Regions from separate parts of the Kitasatospora sp. NPDC008115 genome, predicted to be linked through region 3. Evidence: riboswitches for the same ligand, from Rfam matches in the RefSeq annotation. Region 3 holds a riboswitch; each other region holds the start of a gene.

Region 1 (4,685 bases), on a different contig from region 3:
ACGTCGCGGACGAGTCCGACGGTCTGGTCGAGTTGGTCCATCACCGCATTGTCCCCCGTGGCGCGAACCGCCGGGGCGGGCGCGGGAAATGGCCCGCGCCCGCCCCGGCGGCCTTCACCGGCGGGATCAGCCGGCCAGTTCCTCCCGCAGCCGGCGGGCGGCGGCGACCAGGCCGGCCAGGGAGGCGCGGGTCTCCGTCCAACCGCGGGTCTTCAGCCCGCAGTCGGGGTTGACCCACAGGCGCTCGGCCGGGATCGCGGCCAGGCCGGCCCGCAGGAGCGCCACGGCCTCGTCGGTACTCGGCACGCGCGGGGAGTGGATGTCCCACACGCCCGGGCCGACCTCGCGCGGGTACCCGGCCTCGGCCAGCTCCCCGGCGACCTCCATCCGGGAGCGGGCGGCCTCCAGGGAGATGACGTCCGCGTCGAGGTCGTCGATGGCCGTCATGACGGCGCCGAACTCGGCGTAGCACATGTGGGTGTGCACCTGGGTGTCGGCGCGCACCCCGGAGGTGGCGAGGCGGAAGGCCTCGGTGGCCCAGGCCAGGTACCCGGGGCGGGCGGCGGCGCGCAGCGGCAGGGTCTCGCGCAGGGCCGGCTCGTCGACCTGGACGACGGCGGCGCCGGCGGCCTCCAGGTCGCCGACCTCGTCCCGCAGGGCGAGCGCCACCTGGCGGGCGGTGTCGGCGAGCGGCTGGTCGTCGCGGACGAAGGACCAGGCGAGCATGGTGACCGGGCCGGTGAGCATGCCCTTGACCGGGCGGTGCGTCAACGACTGCGCGTACCGGAACCAGTCGACGGTCATCGGGTGCGGGCGGGAGATGTCGCCGGCCAGCACGGGCGGCCGCACGTACCGGGTGCCGTAGGACTGGACCCAGCCGTGCCGGGTGGCCAGGTAGCCGGTGAGCTGCTCGGCGAAGTACTGGACCATGTCGTTGCGCTCGGGCTCGCCGTGCACCAGGACGTCGAGCCCGGCCTTCTCCTGGTACGCGATCACCTCGCGCACCTCCGCCTCCATCCGCTCGCGGTAGGCGTCGGCGCCGATCCGGCCCGCGTTCAGATCGGCCCGGGCGAGCCGGAGTTCGGTGGTCTGCGGGAAGGACCCGATGGTGGTGGTCGGCAGCAGCGGCAGGCCGAGCCGGGCGCGCTGCGCCTCGGCGCGCACGGGGTAGGCCTGGGGGCGGCGGGTGTCGGCCTCGGTGACGGCGGCGGTGCGGGCGCGCACCGCCGGGTCGCGGGTGATCGGCGAGTTGGCCCGGGAGGCGAGGTCCGCACGGTTCGCGGCCAGGTCGGCGACGATCGACGCGGTGCCCTCGCGCAGGCCGCGGGCGAGCAGGGCGACCTCCTCGGCCTTCTGCTCGGCGAAGGCGAGCCAGCGCTGGATCTGCGGGTCGATGTCGCGTTCGGCACGGGCGTCGACGGGCACGTGCAGCAGCGAGCAGGACGGTGCCACGTCGACCCGATCGGCCAGGCCGAGCAGGGTGGCCAGGGTCGCCAGCGACCGCTCCAGGTCGTTGATCCAGATGTTGCGGCCGTCGACGACCCCCGCGACCAGGCGCTTTCCGGGCAGCCCGCCGACGGCCGCGAGGTCGTCGAGATTGGCGGCGGCCGGTCCGGTGAAGTCCAGCGCCAGGCCCTCGACAGGCGCCTTGGCCAGCACCGGAAGCGCCTCGCCGAGGCGGTCGAAGTAGCTCGCGACCAGCAGCTTGGGCCGGTCGGTGAGGGCGCCGAGGTCGCGGTAGGCGCGCGCGGCGGCGTTCAGCTCGGCCGGGGTGCGGTCCTGGACCAGTGCGGGCTCGTCCAGTTGCGCCCACTCGGCGCCGGCCGCGTGCAGGTCCGCGAGGAGTTCGGCGTAGACGGGCAGCAGCCGGTCCAGGAGCGTGATCGGCCGGAAGTCCCCGGCCACGCCGGGTGCGGGCTTGGCCAGCAGCAGGAAGGTGACCGGGCCGACCAGCACCGGCCGGGCGTCGTGACCGGCGGCGAGCGCCTCGGCCAGTTCGCCCACGGCCTTGCCGGAGTTCGCGGCGAAGGCGGTGCCCGGGCCCAACTCCGGGACGAGGTAGTGGTAGTTGGTGTCGAACCACTTGGTCATCTCCAGCGGTTCGACGTCCTGGGTGCCGCGCGCCATGGCGAAGTAGCCGTCCAGCGGGTCGGCCTCGACGGCGGCCCGGTGGCGGGCCGGGATCGCGCCGACGGCGACGGTGGTGTCGAGCACGTGGTCGTAGAGCGAGAAGTCACCGGTGGGGACCTCGTGGACGCCCGCACCGGCGAGCCGCGCCCAGTTCTCCCGGCGCAGGCCCGCGGCGGTGGCCAGCAGCGCCTCCGCCGTGACCGCGCCCTTCCAGTAGCCCTCGACCGCCTTCTTGAGTTCCCGGTTCCGGCCCTGCCGGGGATAGCCGTGCGCGGTGGCCACGGCGGCGGACTTCGTCGTCAAGGGACTCTCCTTCGCGAGTCTTGCTCCTCAAGTGCCCGGTGACGGGACGAGGACGCGAAGGGATGGCGAACCGGACGGACGCCTGCACGGCTCCGCCAGGTATGCACGCCGACCCGCCCACGAGGCCACCGGAAAGCCGCGCGCGATCGGTCGCGCACGGGCAACGGGCAGGTCTTCGGACTCGCGGGCGCACCCGCCCTGTTGAAGGGCGGACACCTACTGGCCGTCGCTTCCCAGACCCGGCCGGGCCCAGTGCGTATGACGGCGGTCGTTCCCGCTCACCGCTGCGGGGCAGTCCCGGACTGGCCGATTCAAGGCGTCACCGGGTTCCCTCTTACGACACCCCGCCTGGCGGGCGGGGTGAACCAGCTGCACCCGCCAGCCTAGGGCCATTCCCCCGGTATCCGGTCGGGGAATTGCCCAGTTGTCCGCATGTTGAGACATCGCCCGATCTGCCCGACCCGGCGCGAAGACACCGAGGCCGCCCCGCAGCGGCCGTGCGGGGCGGCCCGTGGGCCGGGGACCTACGCCGGGCCGGCCGGGTGCCCGGGTTCGAGGACGAAGACCGGGATCACGCGGCCGGCCTTCTCCTGGTACTCGGCGTACGGCGGATACGCGGCGACCGCGCGCCGCCACCACTGGTCCCGCTCCTCCCCGGCGAGCTCACGGGCCGTCATGCCCTGCCGCTCGGGGCCGTCCTGGAGGTCCACCCGCGGGTCGGCCCTGAGGTTGAAGTACCACTCCGGGTGGCTCGGGAAGCCGCCCTTCGAGGCCACCGCCGCGTACCGCCCCTGGTGCTCCACCCGCATCAGCGGGATCTTGCGGATCCTTCCGCTCTTCGCGCCGCGCATCGTGACGATCACGACCGGCAGACCGGTGTCCCGGAGCGTGGTGCCCCGGGTGCCGCCCGAACTCTCGTACAGCTCGACCTGTTCGCGGATCCACTGCGCCGGACTCGGCTCGTACTCGCCCTCAAGAGGCATCGTCATCACTCCGCTGTCGCGTACGGACTGTGCCGGACCAGTCCAGCACAGGCCTCGCGGGAAGGGGAGACGCCACTCCCGCCCCCGGCCCCGGCGCGCGGGTCAGCAGCAGCCGTCGGCGGCCGGGGCCTCCCGGTCCGGGACGGTCAGGCCGATGACCACGGGGACGGCCGTGACCGCGGGGGCGGCGCAGCAGCCGCCGGCGTCCTGGGTGTCCGGCTGGTCGTAGAGCCCGGCACCGCCGCAGACGCCGGTCTCGGGGAGGGTGAGTTCGACGCGCCGGGCGGCGTCGTGGTCGCCGGCGAGGTGGGCGGCGACGGAGCGGACCTGCTCGTAGCCGGTCATGGCGAGGAACGTCGGCGCGCGGCCGTAGGACTTCATGCCGACGAGGTGGACGTCCTGCTCGGGGTGGGAGAGCTCGGCGACGCCGTGCGGGTAGACGGTGCCGCAGGAGTGCTGATTGGGGTCGATCAGCGGCGCCAGGGCGATGGGGGCCTGGAGGCGCTCGTCGAGGCCGAGGCGCAGCTCGGACAGGAAGGTGAGGTCCGGGCGCAGGCCGGTGAGGACGATGACCTCGTCGAGGTCCTCGGCGCGGTGGCCGTCCTCGGAGACGAGGGTGAGCCTGCCTCCTTCCTGTTCGACGGCGGCGATGCGGAAGCCGGTGAGCGCGGTGGCGCGGCCGTTCTCGACCGCGGCCTTCGCGGCGAGGCCGAGGGCGCCGCGGGCGGGGAGCTGGTCGGCGGTGCCGCCGCCGAAGGTGGAGCCGGTGATGCCGCGGCGCAGGATCCAGACGGCGTGGGTGCCGGGTTCGGCCTCGGCGAGGTCGGCGAGGGCGGCCAGGGCGGTGAAGGCGGAGGCGCCGGAGCCGACGACGGCGGTGCGCCTGCCGGCGTAGCGGGCGCGGACGGCGGGGTCGCCGAGGTCGGGGATGCGGTAGGAGACGCGGTCGGCGTGGGCGTGTTCGCCGAGGGCGGGCAGGCCGTCGGAGCCGGCCGGGGCGGGGGTGTTCCAGGTGCCGGAGGCGTCGATGACGGCGGCGGCGGTGATCCGCTCCTCACGGCCGTCGGCGTGCCGGACGTGGACGGTGAACGGCTGCTCCTCGCGGCCGGAGTCGACGGCGCGGTCGCGGCCCGCGCGGGCGACGCCGGTGACGCGGGCGCCGTAGCGGACCTTGTCGCCGAGCGCGTCGGCCAGCGGCTGGAGGTACTGCCCGACCCAGTCGGCTCCGGCCGGGTAGGCGGCGGGGTCGGGGCGGGTCCAGCCGGTGGG
Region 2 (4,685 bases), on a different contig from region 3:
CCGCGTTCGCGCAGCCAGGCGAGGTCCGCGACGGTGGCCCGGGTGCCGGGCAGCACGACGAGGTCGGCGTCGGCCAACTCCTCCGGGCGGGTGGCCCAGCGGACCAGCACGCCGGGCTCCTGGGCGAGCGCGTCCAGGTCGGTGAAGTTGGACAGCCGGGGGAGGCGCAGCACCGCCACCCGCAGCACGTCCGCGCCGAGCGGGCCGCGCGCGGCGGTCCGGTCGACGACGGTGGACAGGTCGAGCGAGTCCTCGGCGTCCAGCCACAGGTCCGGCAGCATCGGCAGGGTGCCGAGCACCGGACGGCCGGTCAGCTCGCGCAGCATCTCCAGGCCGGGGGCGAGCAGCCGCGCGTCGCCGCGGAACTTGTTGACGAACCAGCCCGCCACGTGCCGCTGGTCCTCCGCCGACAGCAGCGCCAGCGTCCCGTACATCGCCGCGAAGACGCCGCCCCGGTCGATGTCGCCGACCACGACGACCGGCAGCCCGGCGGCGGTGGCCAGGCCCATGTTGGCGATGTCGCGGTCGCGCAGGTTGATCTCGGCGGGCGATCCCGCGCCCTCGCAGACCACCACGTCGAAGCGCCGGCGCAGGTCCGCCAGGCACTCCAGGGCGCGCTCCAGCAGCACCGGCTTGCGCTCGCGGTAGTCCAGCGCGCCGACCTCGGCGACCGGCCGGCCCAGCAGCACCACCTGGCTGCGACCGTCGGCTCCGGGCTTGAGCAGCACCGGGTTCATCGCCGCCTCCGGCTCCACCCGGGCCGCCTGTGCCTGCATCGCCTGCGCGCGGCCGATCTCGGCGCCGTCGGCGGTGACGAAGGAGTTCAGCGACATGTTCTGCGCCTTGAACGGCGCGACCGCGACACCCTGCCGGGCCAGCCAGCGGCAGATGCCCGCGGTGACCACGCTCTTGCCGGCGTCCGAGGTCGTCCCGGCGACCAGCAGCGCCTTGCTCATGCCCCACCCCTCCGATTCCTGATCAGCGCCGCCCGGAGCAGCAGGTGCCCGGCGACGGTCGTACCCAGGGCCAGCGCGCTCACCCGCCGGGAGAGCACACAGGCGCGTTCGATGTCGTCCACCCCGACCGGCCGCAGCTCCCCGCCCAGCACGGGACGGTGCTCCACCCTCGCGCCATACCGCAGCGTCCCGCCCAGGCGCACGCCCACCGCGCCCGCGAAGGCCGACTCGGCCTGACCGGCGTTCGGGCTGGGGTGCGCCGAGCCGTCGCGCCGCCAGACCCGCCAGGCGGTGCGCGGTTCGGGGGCGGCGGCGACCGTCAGCAGCGCGGTCAGCCGCGCGCCCGGCCAGCCCGCCAGGTCGTCCAGCCGCGCCGAGGCCCAGCCGAACCGGGCGTAGCGGGGGGAGCGGTGACCGACCATCGCGTCCAGGGTGTTCACCGCGCGGAACGCCAGCAGGCCGGGCGTGCCGGCGACGCCGCCCCAGACCAGGGCGTTGACCACGGCGTCGGCGGTGTTCTCGGCCACCGACTCGACGACCGCGCGGGCCAGCTGCCGCTCGTCCAGTGCGCTCGGGTCGCGCCCGCACAGGTGCGGCAGCCGCTCCCGGGCCGCCGTCAGATCGCCCGCCGTCAGCGAGCGGCCGATGGTGCGGGCCTCCCGGGTCAGCGAGGTGCCGCCGAGCACGGTCCAGGTCGCGGCGGCGGCGAGGGCGGCCCGGCCGAGCGGACGGCGGGCCAGCAGCCGGTCGGCGGCGAGCGCGCCGGCCGCGACGGTGCCCACGGCCAGGGCGGTGAAGGCGGTGCCGGCGGCCCGGTGGTCGCGCCACAGGAGGCGCTCCAGCCGGCCGGCGGCGGAGCCGAAGCCGGCCACCGGGTGGCCGCGGCGCGGGTCGGCGAACCGGGCGTCGGCCAGGTAGCCGGCGACGGCGCCGGCGCCGAAGGCGGCGGCCCGGCCCAGCGGGCGCACGGCAGGGCGCAGCATCGCGTGCGTGTCCTCACTCAGGGTCCGCGCCCTGGATCGACGAACCGGGGGCGAGAGTCTCCTGGCTTCCGGGTCGTACGCGCGATCCGGGCCTTCCAGCGGCTTCTGACGGCCCGCCGTGGCGTGTTCCGGTCGTGCTCCCCGGTGACAGTGGCGGGACCGCGCCGGACTCGCACCGGCTTCCTCTGCATGCCTCCGTATTGGCTGAAGGATCCCATCACGGGCCCGAACCGGGAGTCAACCGAGGTCGTGGAGGGTGTTGGTCACACGCCGGGCCACCCCGGCGGACCTGTGTGACTTTCCTCCCGGAACTACCCGGACGGCCGTGTCCTGCTGGCTTCCCCCCGCCCGCGCGAGTGGACTGAGGGGTGGGTCCAGACACCGGGCCGGACACCGAGCAGCGGGGAGCGAGTATGCGTTGGGGAATCGCGGCCACCGTGGCGGCCGCCGCCGTCGGCACCGGGGCCGCCGTCCTGGTGATCGGCCGCAGGGCGTCCGAGCGGATGGTCCGTCCGGCCGGGAGGGACCGCGCCCGGACCGGCCCGGTGCTGGTGCGCGGCCTCGGCGCCGGTCGGGCCACCTTCACCCGCACCGCGGTGAGCGAGCGCCCGGGCCGCTGGGCCGTCGAGTGGGGCGAGGACGGCCACGCGGTGGTCGAGGAGGTCCTGGAGCTCGACGAGAAGGACGTCACCCGGCGCCTGGTGCGCGCCGACCGCGGCACCCTCACCCCCGGTACCGAGGTCCGCTTCACCCCGCGCGTCCACCTCGGCGACCCGGCCCGGGCGCTCGGCCTGCCGTTCGCCGACACCGCCGTCGAGGGCGAGCTGGGCGCGATGCCCGCCTGGCGCCTGGACGGCAAGCGCGGCACCTGGGTGGTCCTGGTGCACGGCCCCGACGCCGACCGGGCGCAGACCCTGCCGGTCCTGCCGGAGCTGCAGCGCCTCGGCCTGCCCGCCCTGGCCGTCACCTACCGCGGCGACGCGGGCGCCCCGGCCTCCCCGGACGGCCTCGGCCACTTCGGCGAGGCGGAGTGGCGCGACGTCGAGGCGGCGGTGCGCACCGCCCTGGAGGCCGGCGCGGGCCGGGTCGTCCTCTACGGCTGGTCGCTCGGCGCCACGATGGCCCTGCACACCGCCGCCCGCTCGGACCTCGCCTCCTCGATCAGCAGCCTGGTCCTGGACTCGCCGGTGCTGGACTGGCCGGCCACCGCCCGCCGGGGCGCGGCCCGCTCCGGCTTCCGGGGCGCGGCCGCCGAACTCGGCGCGCTCGCCGCCCAGGGCCGCACCGGCGTGGATCTGGCCGACTTCGCCCGCCTCGCCGAGGGCACCGACCTGCGGGTGCCCACCCTGGTGCTGCACGGCCCCGACGACCCGGTGGCCCCGTTCGCCGCCGCCGAGCGCCTCGCCCACCGCCGCCCGGACGTCGTCAACCTCCAGGCCTTCCCCGGGGGTGACCACGCGGCTCTCTGGAACACCGCCCCGGACCGCTACGCCGAGACCCTGCGCCGCTGGCTCACCCCGTTCTGCTGACCCCCTCCCGCCCGGCACTCACCCCCGTCGCGTCCGGAACGCGCGGCACACCCGGTTCCACCTGGCATGGACCCGCCACAAAGATCAAGCCAGCCGGTTTGGCCTCTGTTGCCCGATCTTGTCGAGCCCCCGCGCCCTCCGCCCGCCCCGCGCGGACAACCGGATGTGACAGATGGCCGGTACAAGGGGAAGACTGCTCGACGTGACGTCTCGGAATCCGCGCGACCGTGATGCCCCGCTCCCGCCGACGATCGGTACCGGTGCGACGGTGACCCGTCTCCCCGGAACGGCCCACCGCCCCGCCGGCGCCAGGCCGGGGGCCCCGGGCGTACCCCGCCGACGAGGCCCCGCCCCCGCACCCGGCCGTGGCCGGGTCCCCGTGCCGGAGGGCTTCCCGGCCCCCGCCGAACTCGCCCCGCTGGCCCGCCGCATGCTGGTCGACGCCGTCCGGATCGCCCGCTGGGCCGGCGATCTCGACGAGGTCGACAAGCGCGGCGAGCTGCTCCCCGACGACGCCCGCGCCGCCGGCCGCGCCCTCGCCATGACGGTGGGCGCCGCCGCCAAGGCGTGGGGCCAGGCCCTGCTGGTCGGCCTGGTCGAGGCCCGGGACGGCGGTGCCGGCCCCGGCTGGCGCCTGCACGCCTGGGAGCACGACGACGAGGCGGTGGTCCGCGGCTGGTCGGCCCTGTTCGACGCCTGGACGCTGCTCGCCCCGGTGCCGCCCGCCGCCCTGCGCGGCGTCTTCGCGGTGCTCGCCGGGCAGGCCGTCGACCAGGCGCCGCAGCTGCTCTCCTTCCTCCACCTGGTGGACGGCCCGGTGGCCGACGTCGAGCTGCTGGAGCTGCTCAGGCGCGGCCTGGACGAGCGCCGGGTCGGCGGCGGCGAGGGTGCCTTCGGCCTCTCGCCCGTCCCGCACGCGGCCTCCGCCGTCTCCGCCGTCCGCGGCACCTGCCGCGAGCCGCAGATCGACACCCCGGCCGCGCCCGCCGACGTCGCCGCCGTCCTGGACTGGATGCTGGACGGCCTGGCCGCCGTCGGCGCGCTGGCCCGCCGGGACAACGCGGCCGAGCTCTCCCCGCTCGGGCACTGGGCGGTGCGGGCCAAGCTGGAGGAGATCTGCACCGTCGCGCAGACCGCCGCCGGCCACATCGAGCAGAGCGCCCTGGAGCTGCTCAGCGCCTGCGCCGACTACTCGCCCGGACCGGCCCGCGCCGAGT
Region 3 (4,685 bases):
CGGCGGCGGTGGCGGCGAGCCAGCGCTCGGCGGGCTGCTCGGCGTCGGTCTCGGTGCGGGCCAGGACCTCGGCGGTGTGCCGCAGGGCGAGGCGGGGCTCGTCGGCGGCGACCGCGTGGAACCCGCGCGGGGCGTGGTGGCCGGGGCCGACGGGGTAGCGGCGCAGGTGGACGTCGGCGCCCTCCCCGGTGGCGACGACGTCGTAGGCGGTGGGCCGTTCGGCGGCGAGCGGGACGGGCCGGGGGTAGGGCAGGGGCTGGGGGTCGCCGGGCGGTTCCTCGATGCCGGGCAGGTAGGAGAGCAGGAGGTCGCGCAGCACCCGGGCGGACTCGCCGCGCCGGCCGAGCGAGCGGTCGGTGACCGGGCGCAGGGCGGCCGGGTCCTGGCCGGCCATCGCCTGTTCGAGCTGGGCGAGCAGGTCGCCGTCGGGGTCGAGGGCCGGGGCGGCCTGGCCGAAGGCGTAGCTGGGGGAGCGGGGGTCGAGTTCGGCGGCGCCGGTGGCGACCAGCAGGGTGCGGCGTTCGAGGGCGGCGCCGTAGAAGGTGACCGAGCCGTGGTCGCCGATCACGCAGTCGGCGGCGATCAGGGCGGCCTGCCAGCCCTGGTGCGGCGGGACCAGCCGCAGGCCGGAGCGTTCGGCGGCGGCGAGCAGGGCGCGCGGGTCGTGCCGGGCCCAGACGTTGGGGTGCAGCACGACGGCGACGGTGTACTCGTCGGCGGGCAGTTGTCCGACCAGCCGCAGCGGCAGGCCGGGGTGGCGGCCGAGTAACGAGTGCTCGCTCCAGGTGGAGTTGACCACGACGAGGCGGCGGCCGTCGACGGCGCCGAGGGCGGCCCGGTAGCCGTCGCGGGCGGCGAGGCCGGCGAGCATCCGGTCGAAGCAGGGGTCGCCGACCTCGCGGGCGCGGGGCAGCGCCTCGGGGCAGGCGGCCCGCAGGCGTTCGAACTGTTCGCGGTGGGAGAGGCCGATGACGGCGGGGAAGACCCGTCCGCGGTGGGTGAGTTCGCGCCGGGAGAGGCCGGCGGCGGTCACCGTGTCGCCGGTGGACTCGGGGACCAGGCGGTTGTAGCCGGCGCCGTGCGGCAGGACGACCAGGGGTGCGCGCAGTCGGTGCATCGAGGCGTGGACGGCGCAGGCGACGGCGAGGTCGAACGGCCGGCGGACGGCGTCGCGCCAGGGCAGCACGGTGAGGCCGGGCTGGGCGCGGAGGTAGTCGTCGAGTCCGGCGGCGAACGCGGAGCCGGGGTTGATGGTGACGGCGATGCCTATGCCGTCCTGCTCGCGCAGCAGGGTGAGGACGTCCAGGACCCGGGTGGCGGAGGTGAGGGTGCGGGCCACCGCGAGGACGCGGGCCCGGACGGGCCGGGTGTTCCAGCGGTCGTCGTCGGGCCGGGTCCGGAGCCGGCGGCGGTTCAGCACACCATGATCGTACTGAACGGGTCCCGGGCGGGCGCGGTGTTCGGACGGGGGGTCAGCCGGCTGCCACGGCGGGCGCGTCACCGGCGCACTGGTCGAGCAGGGGGCGCAGGGTGGCGTCCACGAGCCGGTAGCGCACCACGCGCCCCTCCTTCTCGCCGGCCACCACTCCGGCTGTCCGGAGCAGGCGCAGGGCCTGTGAGACGGCGGGGTCGCGCATGCCGGTGGCGACGGCGAGGTCGGTGACGGCGAGCGGGCCGGTGCGGTGCAGGGCGAGCAGGAGGGCGAGCCTGCCGGGATCGGCGAGTAGGGCGAACCGGTCGGCCCAGGTGCGGACGTGGGAGGTGTCCCCGATCGCGGCGATGGCCTCGCAGACCCGGTGGCCGTCGATGGTGCGGTGGCCCGCGCGGTCGGCCGGTACGAGATGCATACGCCCCATTCTGGCAGGCGGGAGGTTGTGATCCTGAACACCTGCGTAGGTGCGCAGCCTTGCATGGGTCGCCCCGGGCCCCTACGGTGTTCCCCGCCGTGGTGCTCGGGAAGACCGGTGACGGACCCTCAGGGGTCCCAGTCCGGAGCGGCCCTCGCCACTGTGATCGGGGGAGAGTGTCCGTACCCACGACGCCACTGGGCGCCTCGCGCGCTTGGGAAGGCGGGTACGGGAGCCCCGTCAGCCAGGAGACCGGCCGCGGCATCTCACGAAGTCATTCCACGAGGTGCTGGAGCGTGATCCGCATGACCCTGCCCGAAACCGCCGCCGCCGCGGCGCCGCCCGCCCCCCTGCCCGCCTTCCGCTGGCGCCGTGAGGACACCGTCCGCACCGCCGGGCTGATGGCCGTGATCCTCGCCATGCACGTGGTGGCGTTCGGCACGCTGATCTTCCTGGTCGCGCCGGAGGAGTACGCGGTGGGCACCCAGGTCTTCGGGGTGGGCCTGGGCATCACCGCCTACACCCTCGGCATGCGGCACGCCTTCGACGCCGACCACATCGCGGTGATCGACAACACCACGCGCAAGCTGATGGCGGACGGCAAGCGCCCCGTCTCGGTGGGCTTCTGGTTCGCCCTCGGCCACTCCTCGATGGTGGTGCTGATGGCCGCCCTGGTGGCGGGCGGCGCCCAGTTGGCCAACACCCTGATGGACGACGAGTCCACCACCCACCAGTGGCTGGGCGTGGTCGGCACCTCGGCCTCCGGTGTCTTCCTCTACCTGATCGGCGCGCTCAACCTGGCCGCGCTGTTCGGCATCCTCCGGGTGTTCCGCTCGATGCGGGCCGGCCGGTTCGACGAGGCCGAACTGGAGGAGCACCTGAACTCCCGCGGCCTGCTGGCCCGCGTCCTGAACCGGGTCACCCGCTCGATCACCCGGCCCGGCCAGATGTTCCCGGTCGGCATGGTGCTGGGCCTGGGCTTCGACACCGCGACCGAGGTCACCCTGATGGTGATGGCGGGCTCCGGCGCCGCCTCCGGCCTGCCCTGGTACGCGATCGTCTGCCTGCCGCTGCTGTTCGCGGCCGGCATGAGCCTGTTCGACACCCTGGACGGCACCTTCATGAACTTCGCCTACCAGTGGGCGTTCTCCAACCCGGTCCGCAAGGTGTACTACAACCTGACCATCACCGGCCTGTCCATCGCGGTCGCCTTCATCATCGGCACCATCGAACTGGTCGGCGTCCTCCATGAGAAGCTCGACCTCACCGACCCGGTGACCGGCTGGATCGCCGAGATCTCCCTGGACAACGTCGGCTACGCGATCGTCGGCCTCTTCGTGGTCGTCTGGGCCGCCGCCATCGCCTACTGGCGCCTGGCCGGCGTGGAGAAGAAGTGGACCCCCGGGCCCACCGGCGGCGCCCGGTAGCGGCCGACCCGGGCCGGTGCGGCGGCCCGGGTGGGGGCGTTCGGCGGGCGGATCGGGGGGCGGGTTCGTAGGCTCGACGCATGGCTGATGCGTACGCGGGCCGCCGGGAGCGGTTGCGGGAGCACTGCGGTGCGTCCGGGGCCGACGCGGCGCTGATCACCCGGGCGGCGAACGTGCGGTACCTCACCGGGTGTCCGCCGTGCGGGGCGACGCTGCTGCTGACCCGGGACCGGGCAGTGCTGGCGCTGCCGGACGACCTGCCGCCGGACGACACCGGGGAGCACCTGATCGCCCCCGACGTCACCCGGCTGCCGGTGGCGGCCGGGACGGACACCGCGCTGGCCGCCGCCTCCGCCGTGGCGCGGCTGGGGGCGGCCGGGCTCGCGGTGGAGGAGCACGACCTGACGGTCACCCGGCACCGGGCGGTGGCCGGGCTGGCCGAGGGGGTGCGGCTGGCGGACGTCGGCCAGGCGGTCGAGCGGCTGCGGGTGGTCAAGGACGAGCACGAGATCGCCGACCTGCGGATCGCCGCCGAGATCGCCGACCAGGCGCTCGGCGAACTGCTGGAGTCGATCCTGGTCGGCCGCACCGAACGGCACCTGGCGATGGAGCTGGAGCGCCGGATGATCGACCACGGCGCGGACCGGGCGGCCTTCCCGGTGTCGGTCGGCACCGGCAGCCACTCCGGCCAGCAGGCGCACCAGCCCACCGACCGGCGGGTGGAGGAGGGCGACTTCCTGACCGTGGTGCTCGGCGCGCGCTACCGCGGCTACGGGGTCTCCACCGCCCGGACCTTCGTGATCGGGGCGGCCCCCGCGCCCTGGCAGGTGGAGCTGCACCGGCTGGTCTTCCGCGCCCAGCGGGCCGGGCGGGAGGCGCTCGGGCCGGGGGTCGAACAGTGCGTGCCCGACCAGGCCGCGCGGGACATCCTCCGGGCCGCCGGTCACACCGAGAGCTCGCCGCACCCGGTCGGCCACGGCATCGGGCTGGAGATCCGGGAGGCCCCGCGCCTCGGTCCCACGGACATGGGTAAACTGGACAGCCGCGTACCGGTCACCGTCGGCCCGGGGGTCCACCTCCCGGGGCGGGGCGGGGTCCGGATCGAGGACACGCTCGTCGTGCGCCCCCTGGATGAGGGCGGGCCCGAGCTGCTCACCATCACCACCAAGGAGCTCCTCGCCCTGTGACGCAGGTGTGCCACAGGACGCGTCCCTTGGTTCCTTGACAGCTATATCCAGGAGTAAGTGCGCCCGTGGCTTCCACGAACGATCTCAAGAACGGCATGGTCCTCAACCTGGACGGCAAGCTCTGGTCCGTCGTCGAGTTCCAGCACGTCAAGCCCGGCAAGGGCCCGGCCTTCGTGCGCACCAAGCTCAAGGAGGTCCTCTCGGGCAAGGTCGTCGACAAGACC
Region 4 (4,685 bases), on a different contig from region 3:
ATGGACGCCCTGCTGGCCACCTGGCGCGACCGCTACCCGAAGGTCGAGGCGACCACCGTCCTGGTGCACGCCCCGCCGCCCGCCGCCCTGGTCGAGGCCTCGGCGACGGCCGGGCTGGTGATCGTGGGCCGGCCCGCCCGGCGGTGGCCGCTCGGTACGCACCTGGGCCCGACCGCACACGCCGCCGTCCACCACATCGGCTGCCCGGTCGCCGTCGTCCCGCACGCCTGAGCGCCGCCGGGCAGGCCCCGGCCCTGCACGCCGGGAGCGTGGACGGGAGCGGCGGCACCAGCGGGTTCGCCGGGACCGGCCGCCTCGGCGAGCCGGCGCACGACGAGGTGCTCGCGGCCTTCCGGCACGTGGTCGAGCGCGCGCACCACGCGGGCAAGCCGGTGGGGACCCTGGCCGGCAGTGAGCGGCTCGCGGAGATCGCCAGGGCGGCGGGCTGCCGGTTCATCGCGGTGGGCACCGACGTCGGACTGCTCACCCGCGGGGGCGCGCAGCTCCTGAGTGCCCACCGGCCCACCGACCGGCCCGTCCGGCCCGCCGTGTACTGAACGGGTCCGCAAGGGAAGGTCTCCGACTGACCGTCAGGCTTGATGTTCGGGCCGTCCGCCGTCGGCGGACGGCCCGACAGCGGCTACTTCTCGCAGGCGATTCCGTCGCCGTCGCGGTCGAGCGCCGAGCGGTAGCCGGGGTCGCCGCGGTGGAGCGGGGCGGCGCCGGCGGCCTTCGCCTCGTCACAGTTCCGGTAGGAGGCCGCCGGGCGTTCGGGGGTCGGCTCGGCGGCGGGGGTGGTCCGCGGCGGCGCGGGGACGGTCGCCACCGGGGGTTCGGCAGGCCGGACCTGAGGCGCCGTCGGCACGGGCGGGGTGGTGCGGTCCGGCGCCGGGACGGGCGCGGGCGCGGCGGAAGTCGTGACCGGAGCGGGAACGGGGGTCTGGACGGGCGGCTGAACGGGGGGCGGCGTCGGGACGGCGGTGACCGCCTCAGGCGTGGGGACGGCGCTCGGGCTCTCGGTCGGGGTGGCCGAGGCCGACTCGGTGGGAGTCGGAGTCGGAGTGGGCGAGTCGGTGGGCGCGGGCGTGGTGACGGTGGCCACCGGCGCCGCCGGGTCCTTCTCGGCCGGGCCGAGGATCGCCCCGAGCCAGAAGAAGGACATGAACACGCACCACACGGTGAGCAGCACCTTGAGGGCGACGTGCACCCGCCGCGACCGCCACAGCAGCACGGCGGCGACCGGCGGGAGCAGGATCAACAGGGCGATCCGGACCAGCCGGTTGCCGGTGGTTCGCGGCTGCGGTGGGGTGGGCGGCTGCGGGTTCGGGTGCACGCGTAAGGTCCTCGGGTCGTCGGAAGATCTGACCGCCGCACAAGGCCCGGGCGGTCCGGAGAACGATGATCGTATCCGCCCGGACCGGACGCCGATGACCACTGCCATGGACCGTCCCCAGCGGCGTTCACCCCTTCCGGCGACCCGGTCGCCGATGTGTTCGAACCGGCCGCGCGGGCCCGGCGGACGCCTCGGGGCGCAGTGCCACGGCTTCGCCACAGAAGTGGCGCCGGGCCGGGCCCGTCACCCGTCACCCGGCGCCGGAAACCCGGCCGGCCGGCCGGCCCGGTGCGGGGAAGACGTGACGATCCAGCAGCGGCGGGCGCGGGGCCACCCCGGGCCCGCCCGCCCGGATCCAGTCGGCAACCGCCTCCGTCGCGGCCGGGTCGTTGACCAGGCCCAGCCAGACCGGCCGTCCGCCGGCCGCCCGGCCTCCGGCGGACGGCCGGACCACGATCACGTTCGCCTGCTCGCACACGTCCAGGCAGGCGGAGATCCCCACCGGGGCGACCTCGCGCAGTCGCGCCGTCTGCGCCGCGTGGTCCGCGCCGGCCACCTTGACCGTGCCGCAGCAGCAGTCCCGGCAGACCACCACCCGGCAGGGCACCGCGCCGGGCGGTTCCGCCGCCTCACCGCCCGTGACGGCTCCCATGCCGACTCCCGTACCGGCGAGGGCTCCGCCGACGGCTTCGGGCCTTCCGAGGTCCATGAGGTCGGGCACGCCGAACCACCCCTCTCTCCGGGGAGATCCGCCCCGGGCTCCAACGAGGAGGCGACGCCGTGAGTCTCCTGGCTCCCGGGTCGCTGCTCGTCCCGGCCTTCCCGCCCCTTGCGGGGGCAGTGGCCCGTGCGGGATCCGCTCGCCGGTCACAGTGGCGGGACCGCGCCGGATTTCCACCGGCTTCCTCGTTCCGCCGTCGCCCTGTCGCCGATCATCATCCCATCGGAGCGGCCGCTCGCCCAGCCCACCTCCGGACCGGCCGGCGGCACCCGTGCGGCCGGCGGTACTCCCGCGGACGGCGGGTCAGCCGGTGCCGCCGGCCTGACCGACCGAGGCCGGCGGAGCCGGCGGACGGGCCCGCCCGCCGTCGTGGCCGGACGCCGCCACCGCGATCAGGGCGACCACGACGGCCGCCACCGCCACCCGTCCGAGCGCCCGCACCACCCAGGCCGGCAGCGACCGGGCCCCGCCCCGCCCCGGCGCACCCAACCGCTCGGCCCGCCGGGCCGGCCGCAGCAGCCGGACCAACAGCAGGACGGCGAGCGGTACCTGCAGCAGCCACAGGACCGTGCGCGGCCACTCGCCGAACCACACGTTGGTCCCGTAGAGCAGGGTGTGCCAGACGCTCAGCACGTAGACGACGACCACGAAGCGGTGCAGCCGGCGCCAGGTGTTCGGCCCGATCCGGTGCCGCACGTAGAACAGCAGGCCGAGCGGCACGGCCAGGTAGAGCGCGCCCTGCCCGAGCGGGATGGCGGTCCGGCCGGTACCGGAGTCGTACCAGCCGGGCACGAAGCTGTCGGCGAACCCCGACCAGAGCCGGTCGCCCCACGCCGACTCGGCCTCGTAGCGCACGAGTTCGGCCGCGAACAGCAGCGCGTGCGCGAACATCAGGGCCGTCGTGGTCAGGCTCGTCGTGCGGTGCCAGCACTCCAGGGTCTGCCGGGCGACCGGCAGCCGGGCGGGCCGCGGACCGGACAGCAGCAGCCCCAGTACCACCGTCCCCCAGGCCCACAGCAGTCCCGACCAGCCGAACGCCTGGCTCAGCAGGTACATCCAGTACGTGCGCGAGTCGTCCATGAACGGCATGACCGCCACCGTCGCCGAGGTTCCGGCGTCCATCCGGACGTACAGCAGCACGAACACCGCCGCGGTGACGCCGACCGCCGCGCCCGCGTCGGGCAGCGCGGCCCGCAGGTCGGCGCGCAGGGCGACGCGTTCGGCGGGCCGCCTCCCGGCGGCGGGCGGGGCGTCCGGAGCGTCGTCCCCCGACGTCGTCTCAGGCAGCATCGTGGACCTTCCGGAACGGCGGGACACCTTTTGACGGTGTACAGCAGACGATGGGTCGAACAAGTGTGGCGGAGGGCTTCCGGCTTGCCGAGCCCGTATCCGGCCAGAGTGGCACGTGGACCGGCGGCCCTTCCGTCGCAGCGCCCCGACGCCCCGGCCCGCGGACCGACCGCATTCGGACAACCGCCCGCACGCGCCCTGCCACCGGAGCGCGAGCCCCCGTATGCTCATGACCGCAGCCGGTTCGCGCCTCCCGACCGACCGGACTTCGGCGGCGCGACGCAAGAGGGAACCCGGTGGGAAACCGGGACTGTCCCGCAGCGGTGAGTGGGAACGAAAGCCGTCATCAGCACTGGGCCTGGCTCCGCCCCGGCCCGGGAAGCGACGGCCGGTAGGTGTGCGCCGGTCCTTCGGCGCACCGGCCCACGAGTCCGAAGACCTGCCGCTGCGCCCGCACCCCCACGTGCGGGCTGTGCACGGTGACCTCGTGGACTGGGTCGGCGGTACGGACGGCTGCGCGGCGTGCGACGACACGCCGTGCCCTCCTCCTCCGGGTCATGACACGGGGCTCGGAACGAGGAGAAGGACGTGCCCGTGACCGCGCGAGTTCCGCCCGCCCGCACCGGGCGCCGACCGGCCCGCCCACCGGCGGCACGGGCGGCGCGATGGTGACCCCCACCGGAGGGGCCCGGCCCGCCCCACCGCCGGGCGGCACGCTCTCCGGTGTCTGCCACGGCACCCTGGGCGAGCTCTACCAGGGACCGCTGCACGCCGGTCCCCGCCCCGACATCGCGGTGGTGTCGTTCCCCGTCGACCGCCACTCCTGGGTGCACTTCACCCCGGGGACGGACCCGCCGGACCCGCTGCCGCTCGGGGCGAAGGCCGCGACGGCCGCCCGGCTGTTCCTGGAGCGCTTCGGGCTGACCCTGCCGCCGGGCCGCTGGTGCGTGCACTCCGAGCTCACCATCGGGGTGGGCATGGCGAGTTCGACCGCCGACATCGTGGCGACGCTGCGCTGTCTGTTCCGGATCTTCGCGCTGCCGTACGACACCGGGGTGGTGCTCGCCGTGCTGCGCGAGATCGAACGGGCCGACAGCGTCTTCCTCGACGAGTTCGCCCTGCACCTGAGCGGCCGGCACCGGGTGGTGCGGCGGCTGGGCACCGGCATCGGCTTCCACACCGCGTACATCACCGAGCCCGGGACGGTGGACACCGCCGCCGTCACCGACCTGCTGCTCGGGCACTACCGGCGGCACGGCGAGGAGTACCGGCGCTGCCTGACCGACCTGCTGACGGGCTTCGCCGCGGGCGACCCGGCCGCCGTCGCGCGGACGGCCACGG

Evidence for each region. Region 3 has a riboswitch for cobalamin ahead of ACFZBX_RS16570 (HoxN/HupN/NixA family nickel/cobalt transporter). Riboswitches for the same ligand answer to the same signal wherever they lie in the genome.
Region 1: linked by a shared signal. The riboswitch ahead of metE (5-methyltetrahydropteroyltriglutamate--homocysteine S-methyltransferase) and the one ahead of ACFZBX_RS16570 (HoxN/HupN/NixA family nickel/cobalt transporter) in region 3 are both predicted to bind cobalamin.
Region 2: linked by a shared signal. The riboswitch ahead of ACFZBX_RS29540 (cobalamin biosynthesis protein) and the one ahead of ACFZBX_RS16570 (HoxN/HupN/NixA family nickel/cobalt transporter) in region 3 are both predicted to bind cobalamin.
Region 4: linked by a shared signal. The riboswitch ahead of ACFZBX_RS20030 ((2Fe-2S) ferredoxin domain-containing protein) and the one ahead of ACFZBX_RS16570 (HoxN/HupN/NixA family nickel/cobalt transporter) in region 3 are both predicted to bind cobalamin.

What each region holds. Positions count from the first base shown of each region.
Region 1 is NZ_JBIBHU010000015.1:83,592-88,276, forward strand. It holds gene ACFZBX_RS20165 (aminoglycoside adenylyltransferase family protein) at 1-41, opposite strand, end outside; gene metE (5-methyltetrahydropteroyltriglutamate--homocysteine S-methyltransferase) at 127-2,433, opposite strand; cobalamin riboswitch at 2,603-2,770, opposite strand; gene ACFZBX_RS20175 (nitroreductase family deazaflavin-dependent oxidoreductase) at 2,958-3,416, opposite strand; gene ACFZBX_RS20180 (FAD-dependent oxidoreductase) at 3,519-4,685, opposite strand, start outside.
Region 2 is NZ_JBIBHU010000028.1:49,287-53,971, forward strand. It holds gene ACFZBX_RS29535 (cobyric acid synthase) at 1-956, opposite strand, end outside; gene ACFZBX_RS29540 (cobalamin biosynthesis protein) at 953-1,939, opposite strand; cobalamin riboswitch at 1,973-2,185, opposite strand; gene ACFZBX_RS29545 (alpha/beta hydrolase family protein) at 2,353-3,468, shown strand; gene ACFZBX_RS29550 (hypothetical protein) at 3,848-4,685, shown strand, end outside.
Region 3 is NZ_JBIBHU010000011.1:189,005-193,689, forward strand. It holds gene ACFZBX_RS16560 (hypothetical protein) at 1-1,420, opposite strand, end outside; gene ACFZBX_RS16565 (ArsR/SmtB family transcription factor) at 1,473-1,847, opposite strand; cobalamin riboswitch at 1,930-2,123, shown strand; gene ACFZBX_RS16570 (HoxN/HupN/NixA family nickel/cobalt transporter) at 2,153-3,274, shown strand; gene ACFZBX_RS16575 (M24 family metallopeptidase) at 3,355-4,461, shown strand; gene efp (elongation factor P) at 4,527-4,685, shown strand, end outside.
Region 4 is NZ_JBIBHU010000015.1:50,138-54,822, forward strand. It holds gene ACFZBX_RS20015 (universal stress protein) at 1-231, shown strand, start outside; gene ACFZBX_RS20020 (hypothetical protein) at 270-557, shown strand; gene ACFZBX_RS20025 (excalibur calcium-binding domain-containing protein) at 641-1,333, opposite strand; gene ACFZBX_RS20030 ((2Fe-2S) ferredoxin domain-containing protein) at 1,584-1,985, opposite strand; cobalamin riboswitch at 2,116-2,244, opposite strand; gene ACFZBX_RS20035 (ferric reductase-like transmembrane domain-containing protein) at 2,358-3,344, opposite strand; cobalamin riboswitch at 3,628-3,785, shown strand; gene ACFZBX_RS20040 (hypothetical protein) at 4,010-4,685, shown strand, end outside.